DNA from 3 places in the Paenibacillus rhizoryzae genome. Region 2 is predicted to be linked to each of the others. Evidence: riboswitches for the same ligand, from Rfam matches in the RefSeq annotation. Region 2 holds a riboswitch; each other region holds the start of a gene.
The links. Region 2 has a riboswitch for cyclic di-GMP ahead of AC6ESO_RS13580 (ATP-binding protein). Riboswitches for the same ligand answer to the same signal wherever they lie in the genome.
Positions count from the first base shown of each region.

Region 1: linked by a shared signal. The riboswitch ahead of AC6ESO_RS16725 (right-handed parallel beta-helix repeat-containing protein) and the one ahead of AC6ESO_RS13580 (ATP-binding protein) in region 2 are both predicted to bind cyclic di-GMP.
Region 3: linked by a shared signal. The riboswitch ahead of AC6ESO_RS14335 (putative bifunctional diguanylate cyclase/phosphodiesterase) and the one ahead of AC6ESO_RS13580 (ATP-binding protein) in region 2 are both predicted to bind cyclic di-GMP.

Region 1 covers NZ_JCAALT010000005.1:260,716-268,693, forward strand. The annotation lists gene AC6ESO_RS16720 (NAD-dependent epimerase/dehydratase family protein) at 1-452, opposite strand, end outside; gene AC6ESO_RS16725 (right-handed parallel beta-helix repeat-containing protein) at 694-3,291, opposite strand; cyclic di-GMP riboswitch class I at 3,367-3,459, opposite strand; gene AC6ESO_RS16730 (ABC transporter substrate-binding protein) at 3,669-5,093, opposite strand; gene AC6ESO_RS16735 (efflux RND transporter periplasmic adaptor subunit) at 5,121-6,257, opposite strand; gene AC6ESO_RS16740 (carbohydrate ABC transporter permease) at 6,331-7,224, opposite strand; gene AC6ESO_RS16745 (carbohydrate ABC transporter permease) at 7,221-7,978, opposite strand, start outside.
Region 2 covers NZ_JCAALT010000004.1:216,743-224,720, forward strand. The annotation lists gene AC6ESO_RS13575 (bifunctional diguanylate cyclase/phosphodiesterase) at 1-1,064, opposite strand, end outside; gene AC6ESO_RS13580 (ATP-binding protein) at 1,054-2,823, opposite strand; cyclic di-GMP riboswitch class I at 2,910-3,010, opposite strand; gene AC6ESO_RS13585 (Gfo/Idh/MocA family protein) at 3,203-4,282, opposite strand; gene AC6ESO_RS13590 (helix-turn-helix domain-containing protein) at 4,448-5,317, shown strand; gene AC6ESO_RS13595 (sugar phosphate isomerase/epimerase family protein) at 5,340-6,113, opposite strand; gene AC6ESO_RS13600 (response regulator) at 6,202-6,921, opposite strand; gene pnpS (two-component system histidine kinase PnpS) at 7,041-7,978, opposite strand, start outside.
Region 3 covers NZ_JCAALT010000004.1:397,568-405,545, forward strand. The annotation lists gene AC6ESO_RS14315 (carbohydrate ABC transporter permease) at 1-298, opposite strand, end outside; gene AC6ESO_RS14320 (ABC transporter permease) at 314-1,249, opposite strand; gene AC6ESO_RS14325 (helix-turn-helix domain-containing protein) at 1,910-4,255, opposite strand; gene AC6ESO_RS14330 (GntR family transcriptional regulator) at 4,274-5,422, opposite strand; cyclic di-GMP riboswitch class I at 5,685-5,785, shown strand; gene AC6ESO_RS14335 (putative bifunctional diguanylate cyclase/phosphodiesterase) at 5,912-7,978, shown strand, end outside.

The DNA of each region.
Region 1 (7,978 bases), on a different contig from region 2:
CAATATTCTTCACCTACGTGTTTACTGATTCCATAGGGAGAAATCGGATCACATTTGGCGTTTTCCTTTATCGGCAGATCATCATTCATTCCGTACACCGCTGCGGAAGATGCGAATACAAATTTATTCACGTCGTACTTATTTGCCAGAGACAACATATTAACAAGACCCAAAACATTGGACTGAGTATCCAATCTTGGATTGTTAATAGATTCGGTAACGTTAATTTGAGCAGCAAGATGCACGACCGCATCGAATTGGTTCGAACGGAATATTTCTTCGCATTTCTTATCTTCTACCGACAACCGATAGCCCTTATGTTTGAAATTCACATTCTGGACGGTGCCAGTAGTCAGGTTGTCTATGATGTAAACCTCATAGCCTTCCTTATAAAAGCGATCCGCGACATGAGATCCTATGAAACCGTAACCACCAGTTATCAAAACCTTCATATTTACCACCTCATCCAATCCTTAGTCGAATTATATTAAGTTTTGTCAAGTTTCGGTGAACCGATTACTAATATTAGCACACATAGTAAAGATATACTATATTCCCAAACACGAAAACGGGACTATGGAACTATAAATATAAATAAAATCTTCACAAAATAAAAAGATGACATAAACTCCAAGGAATGGAGTTTATGTCATCTTTTGAGTATTTAAATATTCCTGCTTGTTCACCTACAGTTTACAGTAAAGTGTACGTCGGAGCCTTGCCCTCTCTCAAGATCTGATCGGAAGTACTGTCGCTTCTCATAAATACGATACTGATTGTATTTCCCTTAGAAATTCCCAGATCACTTAGTTGAATGCGAGCTTCGATCACGGTTGCCGTGACCACATAGTTCGGCGTTCCTTTATAATCAGTCATCTTCGACCATGCCCAGTCCGTTCCCGAACCGCTGTACCGATACAAAGTTCCATTTTCAATCATGTAATCTGCTCCAACGATACTGTTATTCTTCAATTGATACCCTGTATCGCTGCGAATGTCGCTGTTAATATAGAACTGGCCTTTTGATGTAAGCTGCTCACCTTGTACAAGCAAGTACAAACTCGAATCCTGGTTATACAATTTTAACGATTTGGCCATCAGTGCCCCAGTCCCTGCAATCGCAATCCCATTCCAATCATCGGCCTTCCCATCCATTAAGATATTAACGGCAGGAGCTGGGGTTGGTTCCGGGGTTGGTTCCGGGGTTGGTTCCGGGGTTGGTTCCGGTGTTGGTGTTGGTGTTGGTGTTGATGTTGAATCAAAAGTCAGTGCAGCAGCCTCCAGAAGACTACCTGTAGCCGGTAGTTTGACAGTCTTCGAATCGTTCCATACGTATCCGATTTTGAGTGTCGAATCTTTGGCCACACCCAGATCGGCGAAAGGTATTTCGATCACAAGGAGGTTGCTCGATACAACAAATCGAGGAGTTCCCTTATACTGCTGTACTTTAGTCCAGGACCAATTGGTTCCCGACTTCTCTGCGTAACGATATAACGTACCGTTCTCCAATAAAAATTCCGCTCCGCTGTCCGTCCAATAAGGAGCCGCGAAACCAGTACTCTTGTTACTATCGGTATTAATGAAAATTTGACTTTTGCTATCAAGGCTCGTTCCACTGATCGAAATATTCAATCCTGTTTTTCCTTTAAATGCCTTAAGCTGCTTAGCATTCCCCGTCCCTGCTGCTAGTACGGGAACTTTGTTCCAGTCGATGCTTTCCTCAATTACAGTCGGTTTATCCGGTACGATCGGGACAAATTCTGTCGCCCCAATATCAATAGTTTGTCCTTGAATTCTAGCCATACCATTCCAATCGACAGGGCTGCTAGGCAGGTATTGTTGAGAACCCTTGTCGATCCCCAAGGAACCCGCTGTCAACTTGATATCCAGGTTTGCTTTGTCCATAAATAGAGGATCAGTGAAGGAGGAATCGGTATCGTTACCTGTTGCCGTCTTATAGGTGCTCCAAGAAGTATAAGTGATTCCATCCCATTTCCACTGCGTTGTGGCAGCCCCATTCGGATTATAATACAGGTTGAAATTCACTATATTCCCCGAGCCCGTTTTATTAACTTTATTAATAGATATCTTCTGCGAGTTGTTGTAGATAATATTATTGGCTATGACGTTATTCGTATTATTGCTTTGTAAAGTAATCTCGCCATAACCTTGCTTTAGCGTATCATTCTCAACGAACGTATTGTTGTATATCTTATTTAGAGTTGCTCCGCCATTCGAGGAACTTGCCCCTCCCAACAACAATCCTGCGCCATAATTATGGTGAATGAAGTTATTCTGCACTGTAATATTGGTGGTTGCTTTTCCTAGCTTCTCACTGGCTAATTCAATGCCGAAATCATTGCCGTATATAACATTGCGTTCGATCGTGATGTTCATCGCGCCATCAGCGTATATGCCTCCCGCAGCGTGAACGTTCGAGCCGTAAGCTATGTTAGTGGAAGAATCGATACCGTAAACCGTATTTCCCGCTACCATGCCATTACGCACTTGATCCATGCAGTTTGAACATGCATTATAAAACCCGGCTAATTCAATGCCAATATTGTTATTATTATAAACCTTATTGTTTGTTATCGAGAATCCGTCGATATTGCCGCTTAACGTCAGCGACTCGCTCCAGCCTGTAACGAGATTATGAATCTCATTATTTTGAATGAGGAGACCGGTAAGTGGAGTCGATGTGTTTCCTAATACATGTATGCCATGGGCGTTCCCCGAAGTTGAAGTGTTCTTGATATCATGAACATTATTGTTTAGTAACTGAATGTTGCTTCCGCCATTCTTGATTCGTATTCCAGCAGGGTCTAGTGAATTGGTTGATACGGATAGATTTCGAATTTCAAATCCGTTGATCCTCACATAGTTAGCATTCGACAGCAACCATAGTGCTTGATTTCCTGCGGACGCAATCAAACCCGAACCATCTATGATAGGCGTTTCATTCGTATAATTCTGAAAAGTAACATACCCCGTAGAATTGCCGGACACATTAACAGACACAAACTCGGAATATACGCCCCCTCTAACGAATACCGTATCTCCCGGAAGTACTGAGTTTGCTGCTTTCTGAATCGTCCTCCAAGGCGCGTCTAAAGTACCCGGATTACTGTCGTTCCCTGTCGTAGCCACGTAAAACGTTCGCGCATCGGCATAAACTTTCGTTGCGAATCCAAAATTAAACAACAAGCTAACAATAAGAAGGGTGATCAGACTGTAGAATGGAAGATGATTCACTTTGTGGCCTTGTATTCTTCTTTTGACAGCCATCATTGGACAGTACTCCCTCTCTGACCGAAAAAAAAAGACACCCTAAGTTCGGTATCTGTAAAAGCACGATATCGTAACTTCGGTAACTGGCTGGCTTTTTTGCAGCATGCTGCAAACGAAGCCCCTATAGCTTTGCGTCACTTGGTTTCCCAAGTTATGCCTTTTCGGTTGTATTTTCTTCAATATACGACTAAATCCGACCCTTGTCCATAGACTAAAGAGCAATAAACCTATTGAAATCAAAAAACATGAGTAAATACGACTGAATTCTATCAAATACAGCAAGAAATCTTCGCTAGTACAATAGAAGCCACTTCCATTGTACTAGAGAAGATTTCCTATTTTCTATTCACCAGATCAGTGGAATGCTGTGTTACGTGTTACTCATTCAAATAAATCGTTGCCCGGTTCTGCAGCTGCTTCGCCGCTTCCTCAGCCGACTTGCGGCCCTCGAAAAATGCCGTCGCTTCTTCCTTCACCATAGTCATAACGGCGTTATCTTCGCCGCTGTAACGTTTGATGCGCGGGATCATATCCACGATCTTCTTGATGTCCGCATCCGTCATTGTAGGAGGCGTAACTTCCCCTTCAGGACTGGACATCTTCATGTTGCCGCTCGTCAACATCTTCATCGATTCCTCGACCTGCTTTGCCGTCATATCCTTGCGCACCGAGAAGCCAAACATGCCCGGCGTCCCCTGCATCTCCGCAGAGAGCAAATATTTCATGAATTCCCAAGCTTCCTTCTTCGCGCCGGACTTCGCATTCAGGGCAAGCATAAGATCGCTATCAAACGTCATGCCCTTCGCTTCACCGCCGGATGGGGTTTGGAAAACCTCGCCGCCTCCATCGCCCTGGAACATCATCTGCGGGAGCATCACCAGTTCCATCGGCATCATTAGATTCATATGACCAAACGATTGCTGACCGGGGCCAACCATTTGATCGTTGATCAATCCATCGTCGTACAAGCTCTTCAGGTTCTCCAGCATCGCCGCAAAATCGCCCGAATCAAACGATGCTTTCTTCCCTGCCGTATCCACATAATGCTCATAGCTCGACTCGACCATCAGCTTCAGCAGCTGTTCCTTCGTCATGCCTGTCAAAGCGTAACGATCCGGCTTGCCATCACCGTCCTCGTCCTTCGCGATCTTGTGAGAAATGTCCGTAAAATCCGCCCATGTCCATTTGCTGTCGTCGACTTTAACGCCTGCTTGCGTAAGATCCGCATGACTGCCGAGCATAATATCCAGCGAGAATTTCACCGGCATAGCCGCCTGTTTTCCTTCGCTAGTAGTCACCGCATCCATAATGCCCTCGTAGTAATCCTGAATGTTAAACGTTTTGTCGTCCTTCATCAGCGATCGAAGATCGGTCAGCAGACCTTTCTCCGCGTATTTGTTGAACGGTAAATCCTGCACCGAAATAATGTCGGCGCCTTTGCCTGACATCAGCTCCGTATTGACGGTGCTTACGAATTTCTCTACATCCGCCGGGTTCTCCTCCCCGCCTATTACTTTCGTGACCATTTTACCCATCTCCGGCGTTGCAATGGCAGCATGAATCTGAATATCGATATCCGGATGCGATTTCTCGAACTGCTTCTCCGCCGTTTCCAGAAACCGGTCATTCTTCAGGACGGAGATGGAAACGACCATTTTGCCGTCCTTGGTTTTGACGGCGGGCTGCTCCCCTTCCGCATTTCCGCCATTGCCGCTTGAGCAAGCCGATAGCGCCGTCACCAGCGCCAAGCTGACACAGCCGGTTTTGATTGCTTTCATCTTCTTGGCTGACTTCATCTTCATCGTTAACACTCCTAATGATTAATGGGATTATTTCATTCGGACACGCTGGCCTTCGCTCAGCGGTTCACTCATCTCCTCGATGATCCGCTCATCAGGCATGATGCCGTCCATAATTTCGGTATTCGTTTCATCCGAATCGCCAATCGTGACCGCAGCCTTCTCGGCGGTGAACACGCTCCCGAGCGGCCCCTTCTTCTCCTTGACGGTCCATACGAAATAACCATCGCTGCCTTGATGCACAGTACCGCTCGCCAGGATTATCCCGCCGATTTTCCCGGTCTTTTTCACCGACAGCTTCACTTGATCCCCAAGCATGAGCTCCTGCCCGGTGAGCTTGATTGTCAATTTTTTACGTTCTTCGGTATCGCCGGAGCCGCCCGGTGCACTCCCGCTCTCGGCATCCCCGATGTCTTCGACAGTCCCTTTCACCATCTTCCACCTTTCGCCGCTAACAACGGAAAGTGAAACGGCTTCGCCGACGCGCAGCTTGTCCGCATCTTCGGCATCTTCAGTGAAGCTGAAAACAAGTCCCTTGCTCACATCTGCAAGGACCGCAACAGCCTGCCCCCGCGGCGAAGGCAGTCCTTCTGTCGCCTCGAGCTTGGTGACAATGCCGTTGAACGGTGCCCTGACAGCGCTGGCGTTCCCAATCGAATCGCGCATCGTCTCCAGCTTGCGCCGCTGAATGTCCAGGTCGTATTCCGCAATCTCCAGTTCGCGCTTCAGATCGCGGACCGCGGACTGATTGTCCTGCCGCAGCGCGTCTACAACTTGCTCCCGCTGCTTCTCCATCCGCAACCTCGCCTGCGAATACCGCGTTTCTTCATCCTCCAGATTCCGCTTGGCCTCTGTCGTATCGTAAGAAATCAGCAGCTGCCCCTTCTTCACGGCTTCGCCTTCTTCAACATGAATTTTCGTCACGTCGCCGTCGCCTTCCGCGAACAGTTCCTCCGTTTTCTCCGCTTCCAGCTCGCCTTCACCGGCAATCGTACGCTCCAGCTGGCCGAATTCCGGCTCCGTCACCGTCACTTTGGGCAAAGCAAGACCGGCGATCGTATTCGAGAAGAACGTGAGCACAGCCAGCCCTCCAAAGAAGAGAAGCAGTACGATACCCATCAGGCGTTTACGCCGCTTTAAGCGGTTATCGTCCAGCATCGTGGACATTCTCTTCAACTCCTACACATTTGGTTTGATCCAGCTTGAACCTGCAGCCTCCCGAGCATTTTATGCGATCCTGCTAGCCCTTCAGTCCGGAGAGCTGAATACCGGCAATCAGGTCATTTTCGCCATAGAGAAAAATAAACAGCATAGGCGCCATATAGAGCGCGGAAGCGGCAAACGCAATGCCCTGCTCCCCCTCCCGAACCCGGGACAAATACACCGAAAGCGGCTGTTTGACCGCGTCCGTCAGCATAATGAGCGGCTGCTCGACCATGTTCCAATTGTCGATGAAGAGCAGAATAACCAGCGCCGCAAGCCCGGGTCTGCACATGGGCAGCACGATGCGGAAGAACAGCTGCGCATGACCCGCACCGTCCATTTTGCCTGCTTCCACATAAGCGGTCGGAATTTGCAGCATAAACTGCCTGAGCAGAAATACGCCAAACGCCGAGAAGATGCCCGGCCAAATAATTGCGCCGAAGCTGTTCAACATACCCAGCCGGTCTGCGACGATATAGTTAGGCACCAGCGTTACTTGGAACGGCATCAGCATCGTAATGAGATAAAGGAAGAACAGCTTGTCACGACCGGCAAATTGCAGCTTGCCCAGGGCGTATGCCGCCAGTGCGGCGACAAGCGTTTGCCCCGCGATAATCGGCACCGTCATCACGACCGCATTCCAGAACATAAACAGAAACTGCGGCTTTCGGAATAGCGCTTCCTTGTACTGCTCCATCGTCACCCGATCCGGAATCAGCTTGAGCACGGCGAACTGATCCGCCTTCGAACCGGACGAGCCTGATTCGCTGTCCGTGCTTGGCAGCAGAATGCCGTAAGCGCCGGTAATTTCATCCTCCGACATGAAGGAGTTGCTAATCGTAAACACAAGCGGGAACAGCATGCCCGCAGCGATTAAGCAGAGCATGAGGGTGAGGATGATTTTGGCCATAACGCGCGGCTTCTCCTTCATTCCATCCGCCTCCTCAGCGCCCGCTCCAGCCGGAATACAACCGCCACAAAGACCGTGATCGCAAGCGCCATCAGGTAAGCGGCCGAAGTCAGCTTCTGGTAATCCAGCGATAAGAACATGTTGTTCATGTAATGCTGCAGCATGTAGATGCTGTCATTGGGATATTCTCCTGCGATCAAGTACGTCTCGCGGAACACTTTGAACGAGCCGATGACCGACATGATGAAGACGAAGAATGCCGTCGGCGTTAAGTACACAAGCGTAATATTGCGCAGCTTCCACCACCGTCCCGCGCCTTCCACCGATGCGGCTTCGTAGTAATCCTCGGGAATATTTTGCAAACCAGCTAGGTAAAGTACCATGTTGTACCCCGTGTTCTTCCACAGATAAACCAGCAATACAACGGCTCTCGCAGTTCCCGAACCCATCCAGTCCTTCGTGGCCAGCCCATGATCGTGCAAATATGCATTCAGGAAACCGTTGCTGTCGAACAGAATCTGCCAAAGCATGACGATGGACGCGACCGGAACGACAAGCGGCATCACATAGAACGTCCGCAGCCAGTTTCGGGCATACACGTCTCGCATGAGCAGCAGCGCCAGTAGAAGCGACAATACCATCAGCAGCGGAACGCTCACGGCCGTGAATAACGCGGTATTGGACGCCGCCTTGCGAAATGAGCTGCTCTCCAGCAGCTCCGCATAATTGGAGAGGCCGACGAAGCTGCCGTTTACCGGACTGTCTACCAGCGAAT
Region 2 (7,978 bases):
AAATACATTGTATAGATCGGGAACTTCTCTTTCCGAATGCGCGTAACGATAATTTCCACGGGAAACGCAGCCTGATTACCTCGCGACAGGATCGTCTCGACCCTTGTCCCGAGCACGGTCTTATCCCCGCTGCATAGCATCCAGTTCACGGATGTCTTATCCCGGGGCAACTCAGGCATGAGCAGTTCAACGATAAGCCTGCCGATAACCTCGCTGCGCGGATAGCCGAAGAGGTGCTCCGCTGCCGGATTAAATTCAAATATGGTTCCTTTATGATCAAACATAATGACGCAATCGATAGCCGACTCTAATATAGAACCCTTAAGCGACATTTGCTCCGATAACTTCTTATCGACACTCATCGAACTGATTAAGCTCACCGCCATAATCACGATCGTACCGAATGCTACATAAATCGCCATTTCGATAAAATCCATCGCCTGCGCATCGGACATACGACTAAGCATATGTACGGGCATCGACATTTTGGCTGCCGTCATACCTGTATAATGCATGCCTGTAACGGCAATGCCCATGATGAAGCCGCTTAGCCAGTAGTGATTATTTCTGCGGAAGGAGAAAATCAATGCGACAATGGATGCCATCACTGCGATAAGGATCGAGAGCGAGAATAGATACGGATTATAAGTAACCGTAAGTCCCGCTAAGGCGTACATGCCTATGTAATGCATTCCGGTGATTGCAAGTCCCATAATAGTACCGCCTACAATCAGCCTTAGCCTTCCGCTGCCCGAATGGCTGGCAATTCCAAAACCGACAAATGCGCCGACGATAGACACACCAATCGATACTAAAACCGTCACAAAATCATAGGTCACGCCGGTGGGCAGGTGAAAAGCGAGCATCGCGATAAAATGCATCGACCAGATCCCAATCCCCATGACGACTGCTCCGCCGAACAGCCATCCTCTCTTCTTCCAGCCCTCGGACAACAGCACATGTCTCGCTAAATTCAACGCCGTATACGAAGCGAACAACGCAATAATAAACGACAGACATACCAAGAACCAGTTGTAGCTTCCTTCGATATGATTATGCACCATTTCGATACCCCCCAGGGAGTGTTACTTGAAACGTCGTGCCCTCTCCCATTTTGCTGGAAATTGAAATTGCTCCGCCATGACTGGAAATGATTTTGTTGCTGATCATAAGTCCAAGGCCTGTTCCCTGATCCTTGGTCGTAAAGAACGGTCTGCCTACCTGATCGAGCATTTCTTGAGGAATCCCACAGCCGTTATCTGCAATCGAGGTCATGATCTGGTTGCCGACCTGCGCTACGGAAATTCGAATATCGCCGCCTTCCGTTGCTTCGATCGCATTCTTGATGAGATTGATGAATACCTGTTTGATCTGACTCTCATCGCAATAGATAAGCAGCTCCTGCTCCGAGAATTGCAGCTCGATGTTCACATCTTTCAGAATGGCCTGTGATTCCAGCAGCGTATAAACACCAGCCAGAAGCTCACATAGATTGGCGGCTTGAAACCGGCTGATTTGCGGCTTCGCAAGCAGAAGCAGCTCGTTGATGATGCCTTCCATTCGAACGACTTCGGAACTAATAATGGCTACATACTCCATTTTGTTCATGCCGTTTTGAAATAGCTTCATAAATCCTTTAATCGCCGTGAGCGGATTTCGAATCTCATGTGCAATCCCAGCCGCAAGCTGACCTGCCATCGAAAGCTTCTCCGATTCCACGATAAACGACTCTTGCGCCTTGCGCTGCGTCAGATCGGTAAAGTTAATGACGACACCGGCTTGCTCGCCTTTACCCTGCATCGGCGTAATATGATATTCCACCGGAAATGTCGACCCATTCTTGCGACGGAACAAATCATCCGCTATATATTCAGGATTGCCCGTGCGTGTAACCTTCTCGATGGGATCCCATTCCTCGCCCTCCGTCTGTAAAGCCCGCAGTCCAATCTTTCGCCCAAGTACATCAGAAGCCTCGAACCCGGTTAAATGGACAGCCGCTTGATTCCAAAAGATGACTTTGCCCCGCTCATCCACCCGGTAAATGCCCTCTGCCACGGAATCCAAGATGTGCGAATACGCTTCATTCATCCGTTTAAGACGTTCTTCGCTCTGCTTCAAGCGGCTGTCGATCATCATGATGACGATCGAATACATGCAGATTACGGATACAATCAAACTAATGCTAATGGCAAGAAAGAATTGATTTTGGGATAAGGCCACCGATTCGCCTGCACGCAGTGAAGTGGTGCCATGCATCATTGGCATATTGCTATAATGAAGAAATTCAACAGCTGCGGAAAGGAGTATAGCGTGGACTAACTGCCGCTTACGGCTTAGTTTGCGGAAGCGATGCTGACTTGTGAATACGAAACCCAGCACAACGGCCAGAACGATGATGGATAGGAAACCTGTAGTTGATTCGTAGTGGAGCGTCGCATGGGCTTTGATTGCTTTCATCCCAATATAGTGCATCGTTACGATGCCGCCCGTCTGAACCAAACTGCCTAGAACGAGCAGGCTCGTCCGTTGTCGCTGCGCAGCACGTTCAAACAAGATTAGCGCTAGCGCTGACAAGGTGATTAGCACACCCATGGAGAGAAACACATAACCGAAATGGTACATCACTTTAACCGGGAATGGATAGGCCAGCAGGGCCACAAAGTGCATGGACCACACCCCAATACCAAATACAAAGGCGGCACTCATAAGCCAGAAGAAAGTCGTGTGCCCGGCTGCATGTATACGCCGATAGAGATGAAAGAGGATTAAAGAAGAGCTGAATACGAGTACAAATGATATGGCGACGAGTGCGCTGGATGCCATGCCAACCTTCCTCCGGTTCATTGACTTAGCATGCTATATGCAAATTGGCAATAAAAAAACCACCCGAATAGGATGGATGACATCTACTCGGCAACCTTGTCTACCTTAGAATCACAATCACAATGAGTGATCCCTTAGGCCACGGCTTTGCGTCCCATCGTTTCCAAATGGTTTGCCTTTAACTTAGGTATTTAGTTGTAAAATTCTTCTAATCGCTGGATTTAATTCTCATTATAAGTTTTTTCACGGAACTGTACAGAGCGAAATACGTAGAAGTTTAGCTGATTTTGTCGAAACGACAAAATATATGTAACATCATTAATTGAATAAAAAAAGCCGAGGATGACAACGCCATCCCCGGGCTCCCTTGTTTGTAATTCTACTCGAAGTATACAGCCTTGCCCGTACGGGAAGACTCGTAGATCGCTTCAAGAATTTCGGAAACCACAAGCGCTTGCTCTGGTTTAACGAACGTTTCTTTGTCGTTTTTAACGGCATCGATCCACATGCTTGCTTCAAGAACTTCTGCAGTTTCGCTCGCGCCTTCATAGAAAGCAACGCCGCCGCTGTTAAGTTCTACTTTGTTTACATAAAGGCGGCTGTTGTGCTCGCCATTGAAACGAAGACCGTCTTTCATGTCAGCGCCTGCTTTAGTACCGCTGAGGGAAACTTTAGCCTCATCGACTTCAAGCGAGTTAAGCGCCCAGCTGGACTCAAGGATTACAGTTGCACCGTTCTCCATTGTGATCATAGCGAAAGCGGAATCTTCAACTGTGAATTGTTTTGGATCCCATGGGCCCCAAGCATTCGCAGCGTTTTCGTTTTGGGACAGCTTGTGGTAAGCGCGGCCAAGAACGACTTTCGGCTTGTAGTTGTCCATCATCCACAATACAAGGTCAAGCGCGTGAGTACCGATATCGATAAGCGGTCCGCCGCCTTGTTTCTCTTCATCCAAGAATACGCCCCATGTCGGAACAGCACGACGACGGATTGCATGTGCTTTAGCGAAGTAAATTTCGCCAAGCTCGCCTGCATCGCAAGCTTCTTTCAGGTAACGGCTGTCTGCACGGTAACGGTTGTTGTAGCCGATGCTGAGTTTTTTGCCGGTACGTTTTGCAACTTCAAGCATTTTGCGAGCGTCAGCAGCTGTTTTAGCCATTGGCTTCTCGCAAAGCACGTGTTTGCCAGCTTCCAATGCGTCGATGGAGATGACCGCATGGGAATCGTTAGGCGTACAAACGTGAATCACGTCGATCGACGCGTCTTGAAGCAGTAGTTTATAGTCAGAATATACTTTTGCCTCTTCAGTGCCGTATTTCGCTTTTGCTTGTTCAGCCTTCTCAACAATGATATCGCAGAAAGCAACGATTTCAGCGTCTTTGACTTGGGCCAAACTTGGGAGATGTTTACCGTTGGCGATACCGCCGCAGCCAATAATGCCTACACGTACTTTTGACATTTTAAATTTCTACCTCCATGAGCCTCGAAATGATATAATTTGTAGTATGCGTGTCAGCTAGATAGAGAGACACAACTGACTACAGTATAGACGAACTTGTCCACTAAAATATAGGCGCTATATAGGTATGGTTTTATGTGATTTTGTTATTGAAGGGATGGTACCGTGGAATTTTACAATGAGAAGGTCGTTTACGAGAACCCGCTGCTCTCCATAAAAGTGTTTCAATCCCTGCGGAATAACGATCTGTTTATCAATTGGCACTATCATCGCGAAATCGAATTGCTGCTTGTCATCACCGGCGAGCTTGACGTAAATATCGAAGATGAGTGCATAAAACTACAAACGGGCGACATCGCATTGATCGGCGCAAGGCAGCTTCATCGCGATCGCAGCTTAAGCAGCCCCTTGAATTATATCGTTTTGCAGTTTGATTTGGAGCAATTCATCGATCAAAGCTCGATGCCGTATATGCGATTTTTCTCCGAGACGAAGAATCCGCTCAGCCGGGCGAATTATATTTTTCAAGAGAATGAATCCACAAGGGCAGAGGCGTCGGAATGTATCCGCGGCATTCTGCAGGAAGTCACGACGAAGCAAAGCGGATATGAGCTAGCCGTCAGCATGTACATAAAGAAGCTGCTCCTCCTTCTGATTCGGGGCGATTCCAGGAAAGTGCTTGCTGATCATGATGACTTTGACCGCGCTCGCCTCAGAGGGGTCATCGACTACGTGGAAGAACATCTAACCGACCGCATTCAGGTAGAAGAAGTATCGAAGCTAGCCAATATGAGTTACTACTACTTTGTTAAGTTTTTTAAGAAGGCGATCGGGATGTCCTTCACGGAGTATGTGAACTATCGCAAGATCAAATGGGCCGAGCGTATTCTGCTCACGAAGGACCTAAGCGTGTCCGAGGTCGGCGATCGGATCGGCATGCCGAATATGGCCCATTTCTATAAAATGTTTAAGAAATATAATGATTGCTCGCCAAAACAATTCCAGAAGAAAATGCTGGAGTGGAACCGCGCCTAATCTTCCGTGGAATGGCGGGGCATCAGCCAATCCGCTGGAAGGATTGTTTCATGAAGGTCAGACTGGCCGGCAATTCTTCGTCTAGTCGCTGAAGGCTGCATTCTGCGGAGATCCCGCCTTTGTAGCCTGCAGCCGTTAGCTGCGCGGCAAATTCCGCATATGGATATTTCCCGGTTCCCGGTGATAATCTGCCCGTATCTGCGATGTGGATATGCGCAAGCCAGTCCTTATGTGCGGTCAATGTATCCAGCGCTTCGCTTTCCTCATCCATGTGGTAGAAGTCAGCCAGCACCCGAATGGAAGAATGATTAATTTGTTTCGCGAAATGAACAGCCTCCGCCACAGAGCCAATCAAATTGGTCTCTTTCTTGTTCAGCGGTTCAATAGCCAGCGTTACGCCGCTGCCCGTAAATTCCTCCGAAATCCAGCTAAGTAAAGTGAGCAGCTGGTCCTCCGCCCGATTACGTTCCCATCCATCCGGTATGTCACGCGCTCTCCCGCTTCCAAGCACGGAAATTTTCGAACCGATTTGATTCATCGCCTTCGCGGCGCGGCACAGATATCGCCGAATCCGCTCGGGTTCTACATCGGGACCAACGACCTTAATATCACCGGGGAAAAACAAGTTAAACGCATAGACAGGCAGCGGACTCTCCTTATAAACAGGCAGCAATTCTTGATGCAAGACTTCGTTCTCCAGCTGCAGGGCGGACAGAGGACACTCGATGTAATCAAACCCGTATTTGTGAAGAAGCGCTGCGTCCTCGATCCCTCTGCACCAACCGTAAGCAACCATTCGATCAAACACCTCCATTAGTTTCTAAAGTGATTTTACCATCATTTGCTTCGGAAATTGGATGTAGCGGACAAAAAAAAAGTTCACCTTATTTAGGTGAACCTAGCTTCTTCGGCATAACCAGCTTATAGCCAACGCCGCGTATGGATTCAATTTCGACCGATTGCTGACCCAGCTCCAATTTCTTGCGCAAGGAGCTGACATGTACGTCTACCGTTCGCTGTCCGCCGAAATAATCGAAGCCCCATACGACATTCATAAGATCATCGCGGGTTACGACAACGCCTGGACGTTGAACTAGATAGAGCAGTACCTCGAATTCCTTCGGCCTTAGCGGTACGGTCTCTCCATTAAGGACAACCTCATACCGTTCCGGATAAATCGATAAATCGCCGGCCGTAATCACTTTGTCCGTAGACTCCGTTAGCTTGCCGTCATCTTGACCGGTTCGGCGAAGAACCGCAGATACGCGTGCAAGAAGCTCAGCCACGCCAAATGGCTTGGTCATATAGTCATCGGCGCCGCGCTTAAGACCTTGTACAACTTCTTCCTCCGCATTGCGGGCTGTCAGGACGATAACCGGCGTACGGTTGCCGCTCTGCCGCAAGCGAGATAAAATCTCGAAACCGTTCATGCCGGGCAGCATGATATCTAGAATAATAAGATCAAATGCGCGCTGCAAAGCAACCTGCAAGCCTTCCGCACCATGATCGATGACAGTCGTATCATAACCCTCTTGCGACAGGTTATACGAGAGTAATCTGGCTAACGTCGGCTCATCCTCAATGACCAACACTTTCTGTGACATGTTGACCCCCTGGCTTCCACGCATGCCGCTGTTCATAATCGGCATGGTAACTCGTTCTACTTTCATAACCATGATAGCATTGTTCAGAGGAAGGGGAAACCCCAATTACTGGTTCGCTGCTATTGTAGGACCGGCAGCTCAATCGTAAACGTCGAACCGCTGCCTACTCGGCTCTCGACGGAGATCGTTCCTTTGTGTAGTTCTACAAGATGTTTCACGATGGATAAGCCCAGCCCCGTTCCGCCTGAACTGCGGGATCTAGCTTTATCTACGCGATAGAAACGCTCGAAAATGCGCGGCAGATCTTTCTTCGGAATACCAATGCCAGTATCGGATATGTGAATGCGTACGGATTCGTAATTCTCTCCGCCAACCGGCTCGACGACGATAGAAACACTACCGCCTTCCGGCGTGTAGTTAATTCCGTTGGAGAGCAAGTTCATGATGATTTGGCGCAGGCGATCTTCATCCGCCTCGACATAAACATCCCGATCCGCCTTATAAGATAACCGGATTTGCTTCTGCAGCCCTTCCGCGCGCATCAGTTCAACCGTCTTCTCTACGAAAGACGCCAGCTCGATCGGCGAGAATTGCAGCGGTACGCGGCGTGATTCAATCTTGGACAATTCCAAGATATCGCCGATAAGCCGGTTCAAGCGATCGCTCTCGTCATAGATGATCTGCAAGAAGGAACGCGCTGTTTCCGGATCATCCACGGCGCCGCCAAGCAGCGTTTCCGCGAAACCTTTTACAGCCGTAATCGGCGTCTTCAGCTCATGGGACACATTCGCAACGAACTCGCTGCGCATCCGCTCCAGTCTGCGAATGGCCGTCACATCTTGAAGGACAAGCAGCACACCGCCGAAAGAATCGTCATCTTCGAAGATTGGCACAAGGTTAAGATCAAGCAGCCGCTCCTCCGGATAATAGAAGGTGACCTCTTCGCGCAGATGCTCTTTGCGCTCGATCGCCTCTTGAATAATTTGCGACAGCTCATACTGCTGCTTGGCCACTGTGAAATGATGTCCGACCAGCTCGCGCACCGAGAACCCTAGCA
Region 3 (7,978 bases), 180 kb from region 2:
CATAAGCAATGGAAGACGTAAGGAGCAGAGCGATTGCGGTTCCGACCACTGTCACAACAATCGTTATGAAATACGATTGCAGCAGCAGCTTCGGGTTCTGGAGCAAATAAGAGTAGGCGGTAAACGTAAACCGCTTCGGAATGAGCTGGTACCCGTACCTGGCGATGTCGGCGTCATAGGAGAGCGATACCGATACCACGTACAGCAACGGAAAAACAATCAGAATCGACAGCAGGGTCAGAACCAGTACGATCAGTACATTGTTGCCGCCCAGTCTGCCCGCTCTAGCTGCGTGCATTTGCGCTCACCTCCATTAGAACAACGCGTTGTCCTTGCTGTATTTTCGAACGAGCAGATTCGTGGTCAGGACTAAGATGAGTCCGACAACCGCCTGATACAAGCTTGCCGCTGAGGCCATGCCGAGATCTCCGACGACGCGCAGCGACCGATACACGTAGGTGTCCATCACATCGGTTGTCGAATAGAGCATCCCTGCGTCCCTCGGTATGAAGTAGAACAAGCCGAAGTCCGAGTAGAAAATACGTCCGATATTCAACATGGTCAGCATCGTGATGAGCGGCGTAATCAGTGGAATCGAGATGTTGCGAATCTGCTGAAGACGGGAAGCTCCGTCAATCGAAGCGGCTTCATAATAGCTCGAATCGATCGCAATTAAGCCGGTGAAGAAAATAATCGCGGTGTAACCGACGTTCTTCCACAAATAAGTCAGCGTCAGAATGAGCGGCCAATAGGACGGATTGCCATACCAATCAATGGCTGTGCCATGAAATTGTTCCACTGCCTTATTGATGACGCCATACGTGGGGTTCAGCAGAATATAAGTAACAAACCCGACGACAACCCATGAGAGAAAGTAAGGGAAGAATAGGATCGTTTGAAAAATCTTCACGAGCCGTCTGCCCATTTCCGCCATCAGCAGTCCTACGATAACGGAGCAGAACGTCCCGACGATGATGAATACCCCATTCAACAGGAGCGTGTTTCGTGTTATCCGCATCGCATCCTGGGAATTAAAGAAGAACTTAAAGTTGTTTAAGCCTGACCAGGCGCTGCCCCAAATGCCGTCGGCATAATTGATGTCTTTAAATGCGATCACGATGCCAAACAGCGGCAGGTAATAGAAGATAAAGACGACGATGATCGCAGGCAGGCTAATCAGTAATAAGCTTCTGCCTTTCATGAAATGTTTCCATTCCTTCTTGAAAACCAAAGTGGTTCCTCTGCTCATATGCTCCTCCTTTATGCGGTTTTGCAATTTCGTTGTTTACGATTCTGAGCATACGGCGCTTTTGGGCAGCGGCGAAACTGCTCATTTTTGCGGGGTCAAAAAAGCACTGTACGATACTGAAATGCGCCGAAAATCCACTGTACAAAAACAAAAAAACTAGCTAATCCTGCTTTTTAGGCAAAACAAATAATCCTTCATAGACCTGAAGGATTATGGATAAATAGCGTTGTGATTTACATAGAGCTCGCTTGTACTGTGGATGCATAAACGTGAAGCAGCCGAGCATGCTCGCGCAAGCGATCACGACCGCCGTGTATCTCCTTCCTTCATCGCCACCTCCACAGCAGCAGCCGAATGCATTCCCTCACGATTCTAACGAACCGTAGAAGCCTTATGTGGGAGAAATGGGCTCCTCATTTTTTCTAACGAACCACAGAGACCTTATTTAGTCGAAATAGATAGAAATACACGGGTTTTGGAGCAAATAAGGCCTGTAGGATTCGTTAGAATTTCAAATCGCTACTTTTTGATCAAATAAGGCCCGTACGGTTCGTTAAAGTTAACCGTATATTCCGGTTGACCTTATATACAAAAAGACCGCCGATAGCGGAATCGGCGGTCTTTCGTATCTCAACTTCCACAACGGTGGGGAAATGGGTTCTACCCTTTCCCTCGCCCGGCAATATATTCCCGCGGCGTCATGCCAAACTTCGCTTTGAACAATTTATAGAAATAGCTTTCATTCTCGATTCCGACTCGGCGCATGATTTCCTGAATGCTCAGCTTCGAGTTCTCCATCCACTCTACCGCTTTCGTCAACCGGATCTGATTGATGTACTCCGGTATCGACATGCCGAAATGCTCTTTGGATATCTTGCTCAGTTTATAGGCTGAGAGCCGCATCATGCCCGATATATCGGTCGCCGACAGCGAGGAGTCAAAATAATTCGAATCGATAAAAGCCTTAATCGTATCCGCCGCGACTTGATTCCCTTCCTCGGCAGCCGATTTTCGCTCACTCGTAATCGTCTGAACCGCTTCAAGCAGCTGTTCCTCGAACTGCTCCGCCGTCTCCTCTTCATACAACTCCCTGTTCAGCAGCTTCGCATGAATATGAATAGGCTCCTTGAGCGTCCGGTTCATTTCGTATACAGCCTTCTTCAAATGATGCACAACCTGCATGCTGACGAGCATAATGTCGCTGTACTCCAGCTTGCGGATATACCGGAACAGCTCGCGGAACTTCTCTTCCGTTCGAACAGGATCGCCTTTCTTAACAACCTCGATGAACTTGCCCGTAAGCTCCATCACCTGCTCCATATCAATACTGCCCGTCTGCTCATCGATTTCCGCTTGCGTAATGACCGCCATATGTCCTCGCACGTAACGATAAGAGCTGTTCGTGAAGGTGTGGCTATATGCCGCCGCGATAGCTTGATAGTCCTCGATCGGCTCGCTGATAGCGACAGAGAACGAGATTTTGTAATGCTCTTTAATGTAGTGCTGCGCTTCCATGAGCAGCTCCTTAACCGCGTCTGCCTGCGAGGCCGAATCGATATTGAGAAGAATCGTGAACGAATCATCCTTCATGTCCACCGTTTGATGCGCGAATGAACGGCTTATTACTTCCGTCGTGATGTTGGCAATCGCGAAGCGCAGCAGCTCCCGTTCGACCAAGCTCTTCGTCATAAACAGCTTATAGTTGTCGATGCGCAGCACGCAGATGAGAAACGGCTTCTCCTGCGACATTGCAGGATGGAGGGAATGGAGCGCCTCACCGAAAGCCGGACTGCTCATACTGAAGCTGTCGACGAGCAATCGCTTGAGAAAATAGAGCTTCATAATGCCGGTGTTGTTGTTTTTCTCCAGATGATACTCATACAGCTGCTCTCTCGATTTCTGGTACACCTCGGTTAAATAAGAGAATTCATCCTTCGCCCCCGGGGTCACGGAGCCTCCGCGCGAGGTCTGTTCCATCAGCCTTCTGACCGGCTTGTAGATCCCTCTTGAAACAGACAAGGTCAACAGCAGCGCTCCGGCAAAGATCGCCATTGTAATGAGCAGAATCGTATCCAGCAGCTGCTTCAGGTTCGCATATGCCTCTTTGTACGGCTTTGCATCCAGCAGTGTCCATCCCGTCTTCTCGAGCCGGATATACGAGATGATATATTTCTCGCCGCCGATGCTCTGGTTGAAGAAACCAGACGGCTGCGCAGACTGTGCTTCCGAGCTGCCCGCCTTGTCTACGTAAGCTTGCCTGATCGTATTCGCGAATGTTGACGTTTGTACCGGATTCGCCGGATCCGTCTCAATCAGTCCATTGCCGCTGTCCAGGATGTAGAGCTCACTTCTCGCACCTGCTTCAATCCGGTTAATCGCACGAATATTATCGACAAGCCAGTCCAGCTTAATGTTAAGAATAATGGCGCCATCCATGCGGTTATCCCGATCCGTCGTCTCATACATGATATAGCTTAATACCGTATTCGCAGCACCGCCTGCGCCTTGGTCTGCGGCTTCCGCGCTGCGGCGCACGATTGCGCGAAGGACCGGAATGCTCGTGTAGCTTTGCAGCACCTTATCGAGCTCCGCGTCTTTATGATATAAATCGCCGTATGTCGAGTAATACAATTTCTTATGATTGTTATAAATGTAGATAGATTGGATAAACGGATTGTTCGCCACAATCGTCGCGTTTAGTTTATTGATGACATTCAAATGCTCGTACGTTTCCTCATCGTTCAAATACATGAGCGCCTTCACGTCATTGCTGCCATACGTGGAGAGCGTGATGTTGCGAATCATCGTATCGAGATAATCGATATTGTATTTCATCTGCGAGAGCACCTTCTGACTGTTCTCGTATTCGCTCTTGAACACCTTCTTCTCCACATTCACATAAACAAGCGTGGAGAACGATACGACGATTAGCAGAGTAATACTGGTAATCCATAAGAATATGCGCAGCAAATATTTCTTCTCTTGAAACAGACGAATGAGGCTCATAAGCAAGTACCACCCTTGTTATTCAATCTTTGCTTCCCAAACCGAGCTGCCGTAATGAATGTCCGCTTTGCAAATATGTCCGGCAACCGCGATCGGCTGCTTGCCTTCTGACGCATGCAATAATTGAAGGGCAGCACTTCGTCCCATATCATAGAAAGGCTGGTTTGCACCCGTAATATCCAATCGAAGCCTCCCATTCAACCCTTGCGCATCATAAGAAACAAGAGAAATGTCTTCCGGGACACGTTTGCTGAGACGCTTAAGTGCGACAAGTACAGCCTCGGCAATCTGATCATTCGCTGCAAAAACAGCCGTATATCGCATCGTACCCAGCACTTCCTCAAGCCGAGAAACAAAGAATTCGAACTCACTCTCGAAATTCTCAAACCGGGTCGGGATGCACAAGTCGTAGTCAGACCCGAACGGAATACCCGCCTCAATAAAGGCTTGTCTCATGCCAAGCAGCCGTTCATAGAACGTGCTGAGATCCGAATTGCGTACGAAAGCAATCCGCCGATGTCCCTTGGCAAGCAGCAATTTCGTGAGCGAATAGGCTCCCGAAGCATTGTCACTTGTCACAAAGGGAATATCGATATCCCAAACGCGCCTATCCAGGAATAAGACCGGGATGCCGCTTGCTGCCAACCTCTCATAGAGCTGCCGACTGCGAGGCCCATCCTGACCATCGTGGATCGGACTAAGAATGATTCCATCCACTTGTCTTGCAATCGCGCTCGTCACGAAAGCCTCCAGCTTATCGAGGCTTCGGTTATCGCTGCTGCTCATCAGTTGAAAGCCCTTCGGCTGCAGCACATCTTCGATCCCACGCAGGGCGGCTCCCCAGAGCGGATTATCGATGCCGATAACCGAAGCGGCGATTAGTCCGCTCCCGCCTCCGCTTATGTTCCCACCGCGGCTATTCCTCTGGGATACGGAACTCAGCCCGCCATCTGCGAGATAAGTACCCCGGCGGTTGTCCCGCGTGAGCAGACCTTCCCCGCACAGTTCCTTAATAGCCTTTTCTATCGTATTTACGCTGGATTGATAGGACTCCGCCAAAGTGCGGCTCGATGGCAGGCGCGAAGCGCCTTGCCACTCCCCTACATGTATGCGCTTTCGAATATCTTCCTTAATACGGTGATACGGGTACGTAGACAGCCTATTCACCTTCATCTCTACTAGATTAGCTTGACTATATGATATGTGTATCATCTGTGTCAATCGAGAGTGTATATTTAATCGGAACTATGCATATAGTCCTATCAATATATATCTTTAGTCCTTATTCCTAGCAGTGACAGTCGTCATTCACGTCTATAAATACCAACTCTATCCTTTTAAATAGGTTCCAGAGACCCATTCACGACACTGAGATATTATGGAAAATAGAAATAGAACTATATTCCTACATTTTTCGCCAAATTGAATCTATTCTCATAGGCAAACCCTTCGAAAGCAGGGGACGCAAAGTCATTGGATCTAAGTCTTTTCTCCTAATTAGAGATTAGATACGACTGCCAGACTGCCGAAGTTAATCTGCTGGCCTTGGTTCCTCCAAGCGTGAAGATGCGTATCGGTCTATTGCCGCCATCTTACACTCCGAGGGCCTGAGGCTTTTTTGCATACCCATATCGACGTAGAAAGGATGTGATCAGCTTGGCAACCCCATACGAGAAGTTCAGTTCGAAGCTTCTGACCTTTACCTTGATGTTTCTGATCCTTACCTCGCTCCCTATTTATGTAACCGTTCTCTCGCTTGAGCTGATTACCTTTCAGGTCTTTATTCGATTCGTCTCGTCCGTGATCCCGCTTGGCCTTGTGCTCTATTTCGTTTACCGACAAACCTATAAAACGCTTAAAGGGAAATTGATTATTTCAGCCTATTCCTTCCTGCTCTGCTTCATTGTCATGTGGTTTATACCGACGCCGAATTCCGGAAACGTAGTCTTCCTCTTCGCGCTACTCTCCCTCATCTATCTGGACCGCTACGTGACGCTGCTGGCAAGTGGATACGGCACCCTTGTACTCATCATCCATCAATTGTTCAATCCTTATCTGCTCGAAACGGATCTGCTCTACCGAATTGTACAGTTCACGTTGTTTACCATGTGTTGTATCACCTGTGTCAGCGTATGTATCATTGGAGGCAAAATCATTTCGAATGCGCAGCGCAGCGAGAAGAAAGCACTGGATAACGAGAACCGGTACCGGCAAATATTCGAGCTGTCTCCCGAAGCCAATATCGTGCAAATCGACAATAAGATTGTACATATGAATAGATCGGGAATGACGATGCTCGGCGCGAAGCACTTGGATGAATTAATCGGCGTTGATGTATTTGACCTTGCTTTGCCGGAGTATCACGAGCTGATCCGCGCGAAAGCGGCTGACCTCATCGCAGGCAAAACCACCTTGGATTACACCGAGCTCCGTATTTACAAGCTGAATGGTGACGTGATCGAGGTGGAAACAAATTCCATCTCAACTTTATTCAATAATCGCCCAGCCATCCTCTCGAACTTCCGTAATATATCGGAAACGAAGATCGCACGCGAAACCATTAACTATATGGCGTACCACGATCCATTAACCGACTTGCCGAATCGCTATCAATTCATTATGAAGATGGAAGCAGAGCTTCGGAATGCCGCTAACCAGCCAAGCAGCTTCGCGATCTTGTTCCTGGACATGGACCGGTTCAAATCCATTAACGATACATTCGGCCATCCCCTGGGAGATCGACTGCTCAAGAGCTTCGCCAATCGGCTTCGGACTACGCTACAAGAATCCGTGTTCGCGGCCAGATTGGCCGGCGACGAGTTCGTCATCCTGCTGCCGAATAGCGACGCTGGGGCAGTGGGAACGCTGGTTGAGCCACTGCTGGAGCGGCTCTCCGAACCTTTTATTCTCAAAGGGCAAGATATTATTGTTACGACGAGTATCGGGATTGCGATGTATCCGAAAGACGGGCAGGATGCCGATACGCTTCTGATTCACGCGGATGCGGCTATGTATGCGGCTAAGCGGCAGGGGAGAAATAACTACGCTTTCTATAGCAATGAGATGAACGAGGTCAATTTGCGGAAAATGATGCTGGAGCAGGACTTGCGCAAAGCACTGCAGCAAGACGAGCTGCATTTGGTCTATCAAGGCAAGAAAGATTTGCAGAGCAACCGTCTGAGCGGCTTCGAGGCTCTCCTGCGTTGGACGCATCCGAAGTTCGGCATCGTTTCGCCGGCTGAATTTATTCCGCTTGCTGAAGAAACGGGGCTTATTGTTCCGATTGGCGAATGGGTGATAAGGCAGGTCTGTGATCAAATCAATGCTTGGAAGAAAACGGGCTTGTCCCCGCTGCCGGTGTCCGTGAACCTATCGGTTCGTCAATTCAAGCAGGACAACCTCATTGAGATGCTGAAGACGATCCTGCTCTCCACGGGGGTCGAACCGCAGCTCATTGAACTTGAAATTACAGAAAGCGTTGCTTCTTCCAATTTCGAAGCCCCGCTTATTCGCAAACTGCACGAAATGAAGGCACTCGGCGTTCATATCTCTATTGATGACTTTGGAACCGGCTATTCATCACTCAGCTACCTGCGCCTATTTCCGGTGGACACGCTCAAGATGGACAAATGCTTTATTCGCAATATTGATCACAATCGAGATGATTTGGCCATCGTCACTGCGATCATCGGCATGGCTCACAGCCTTAAGCTTCAGGTGCTT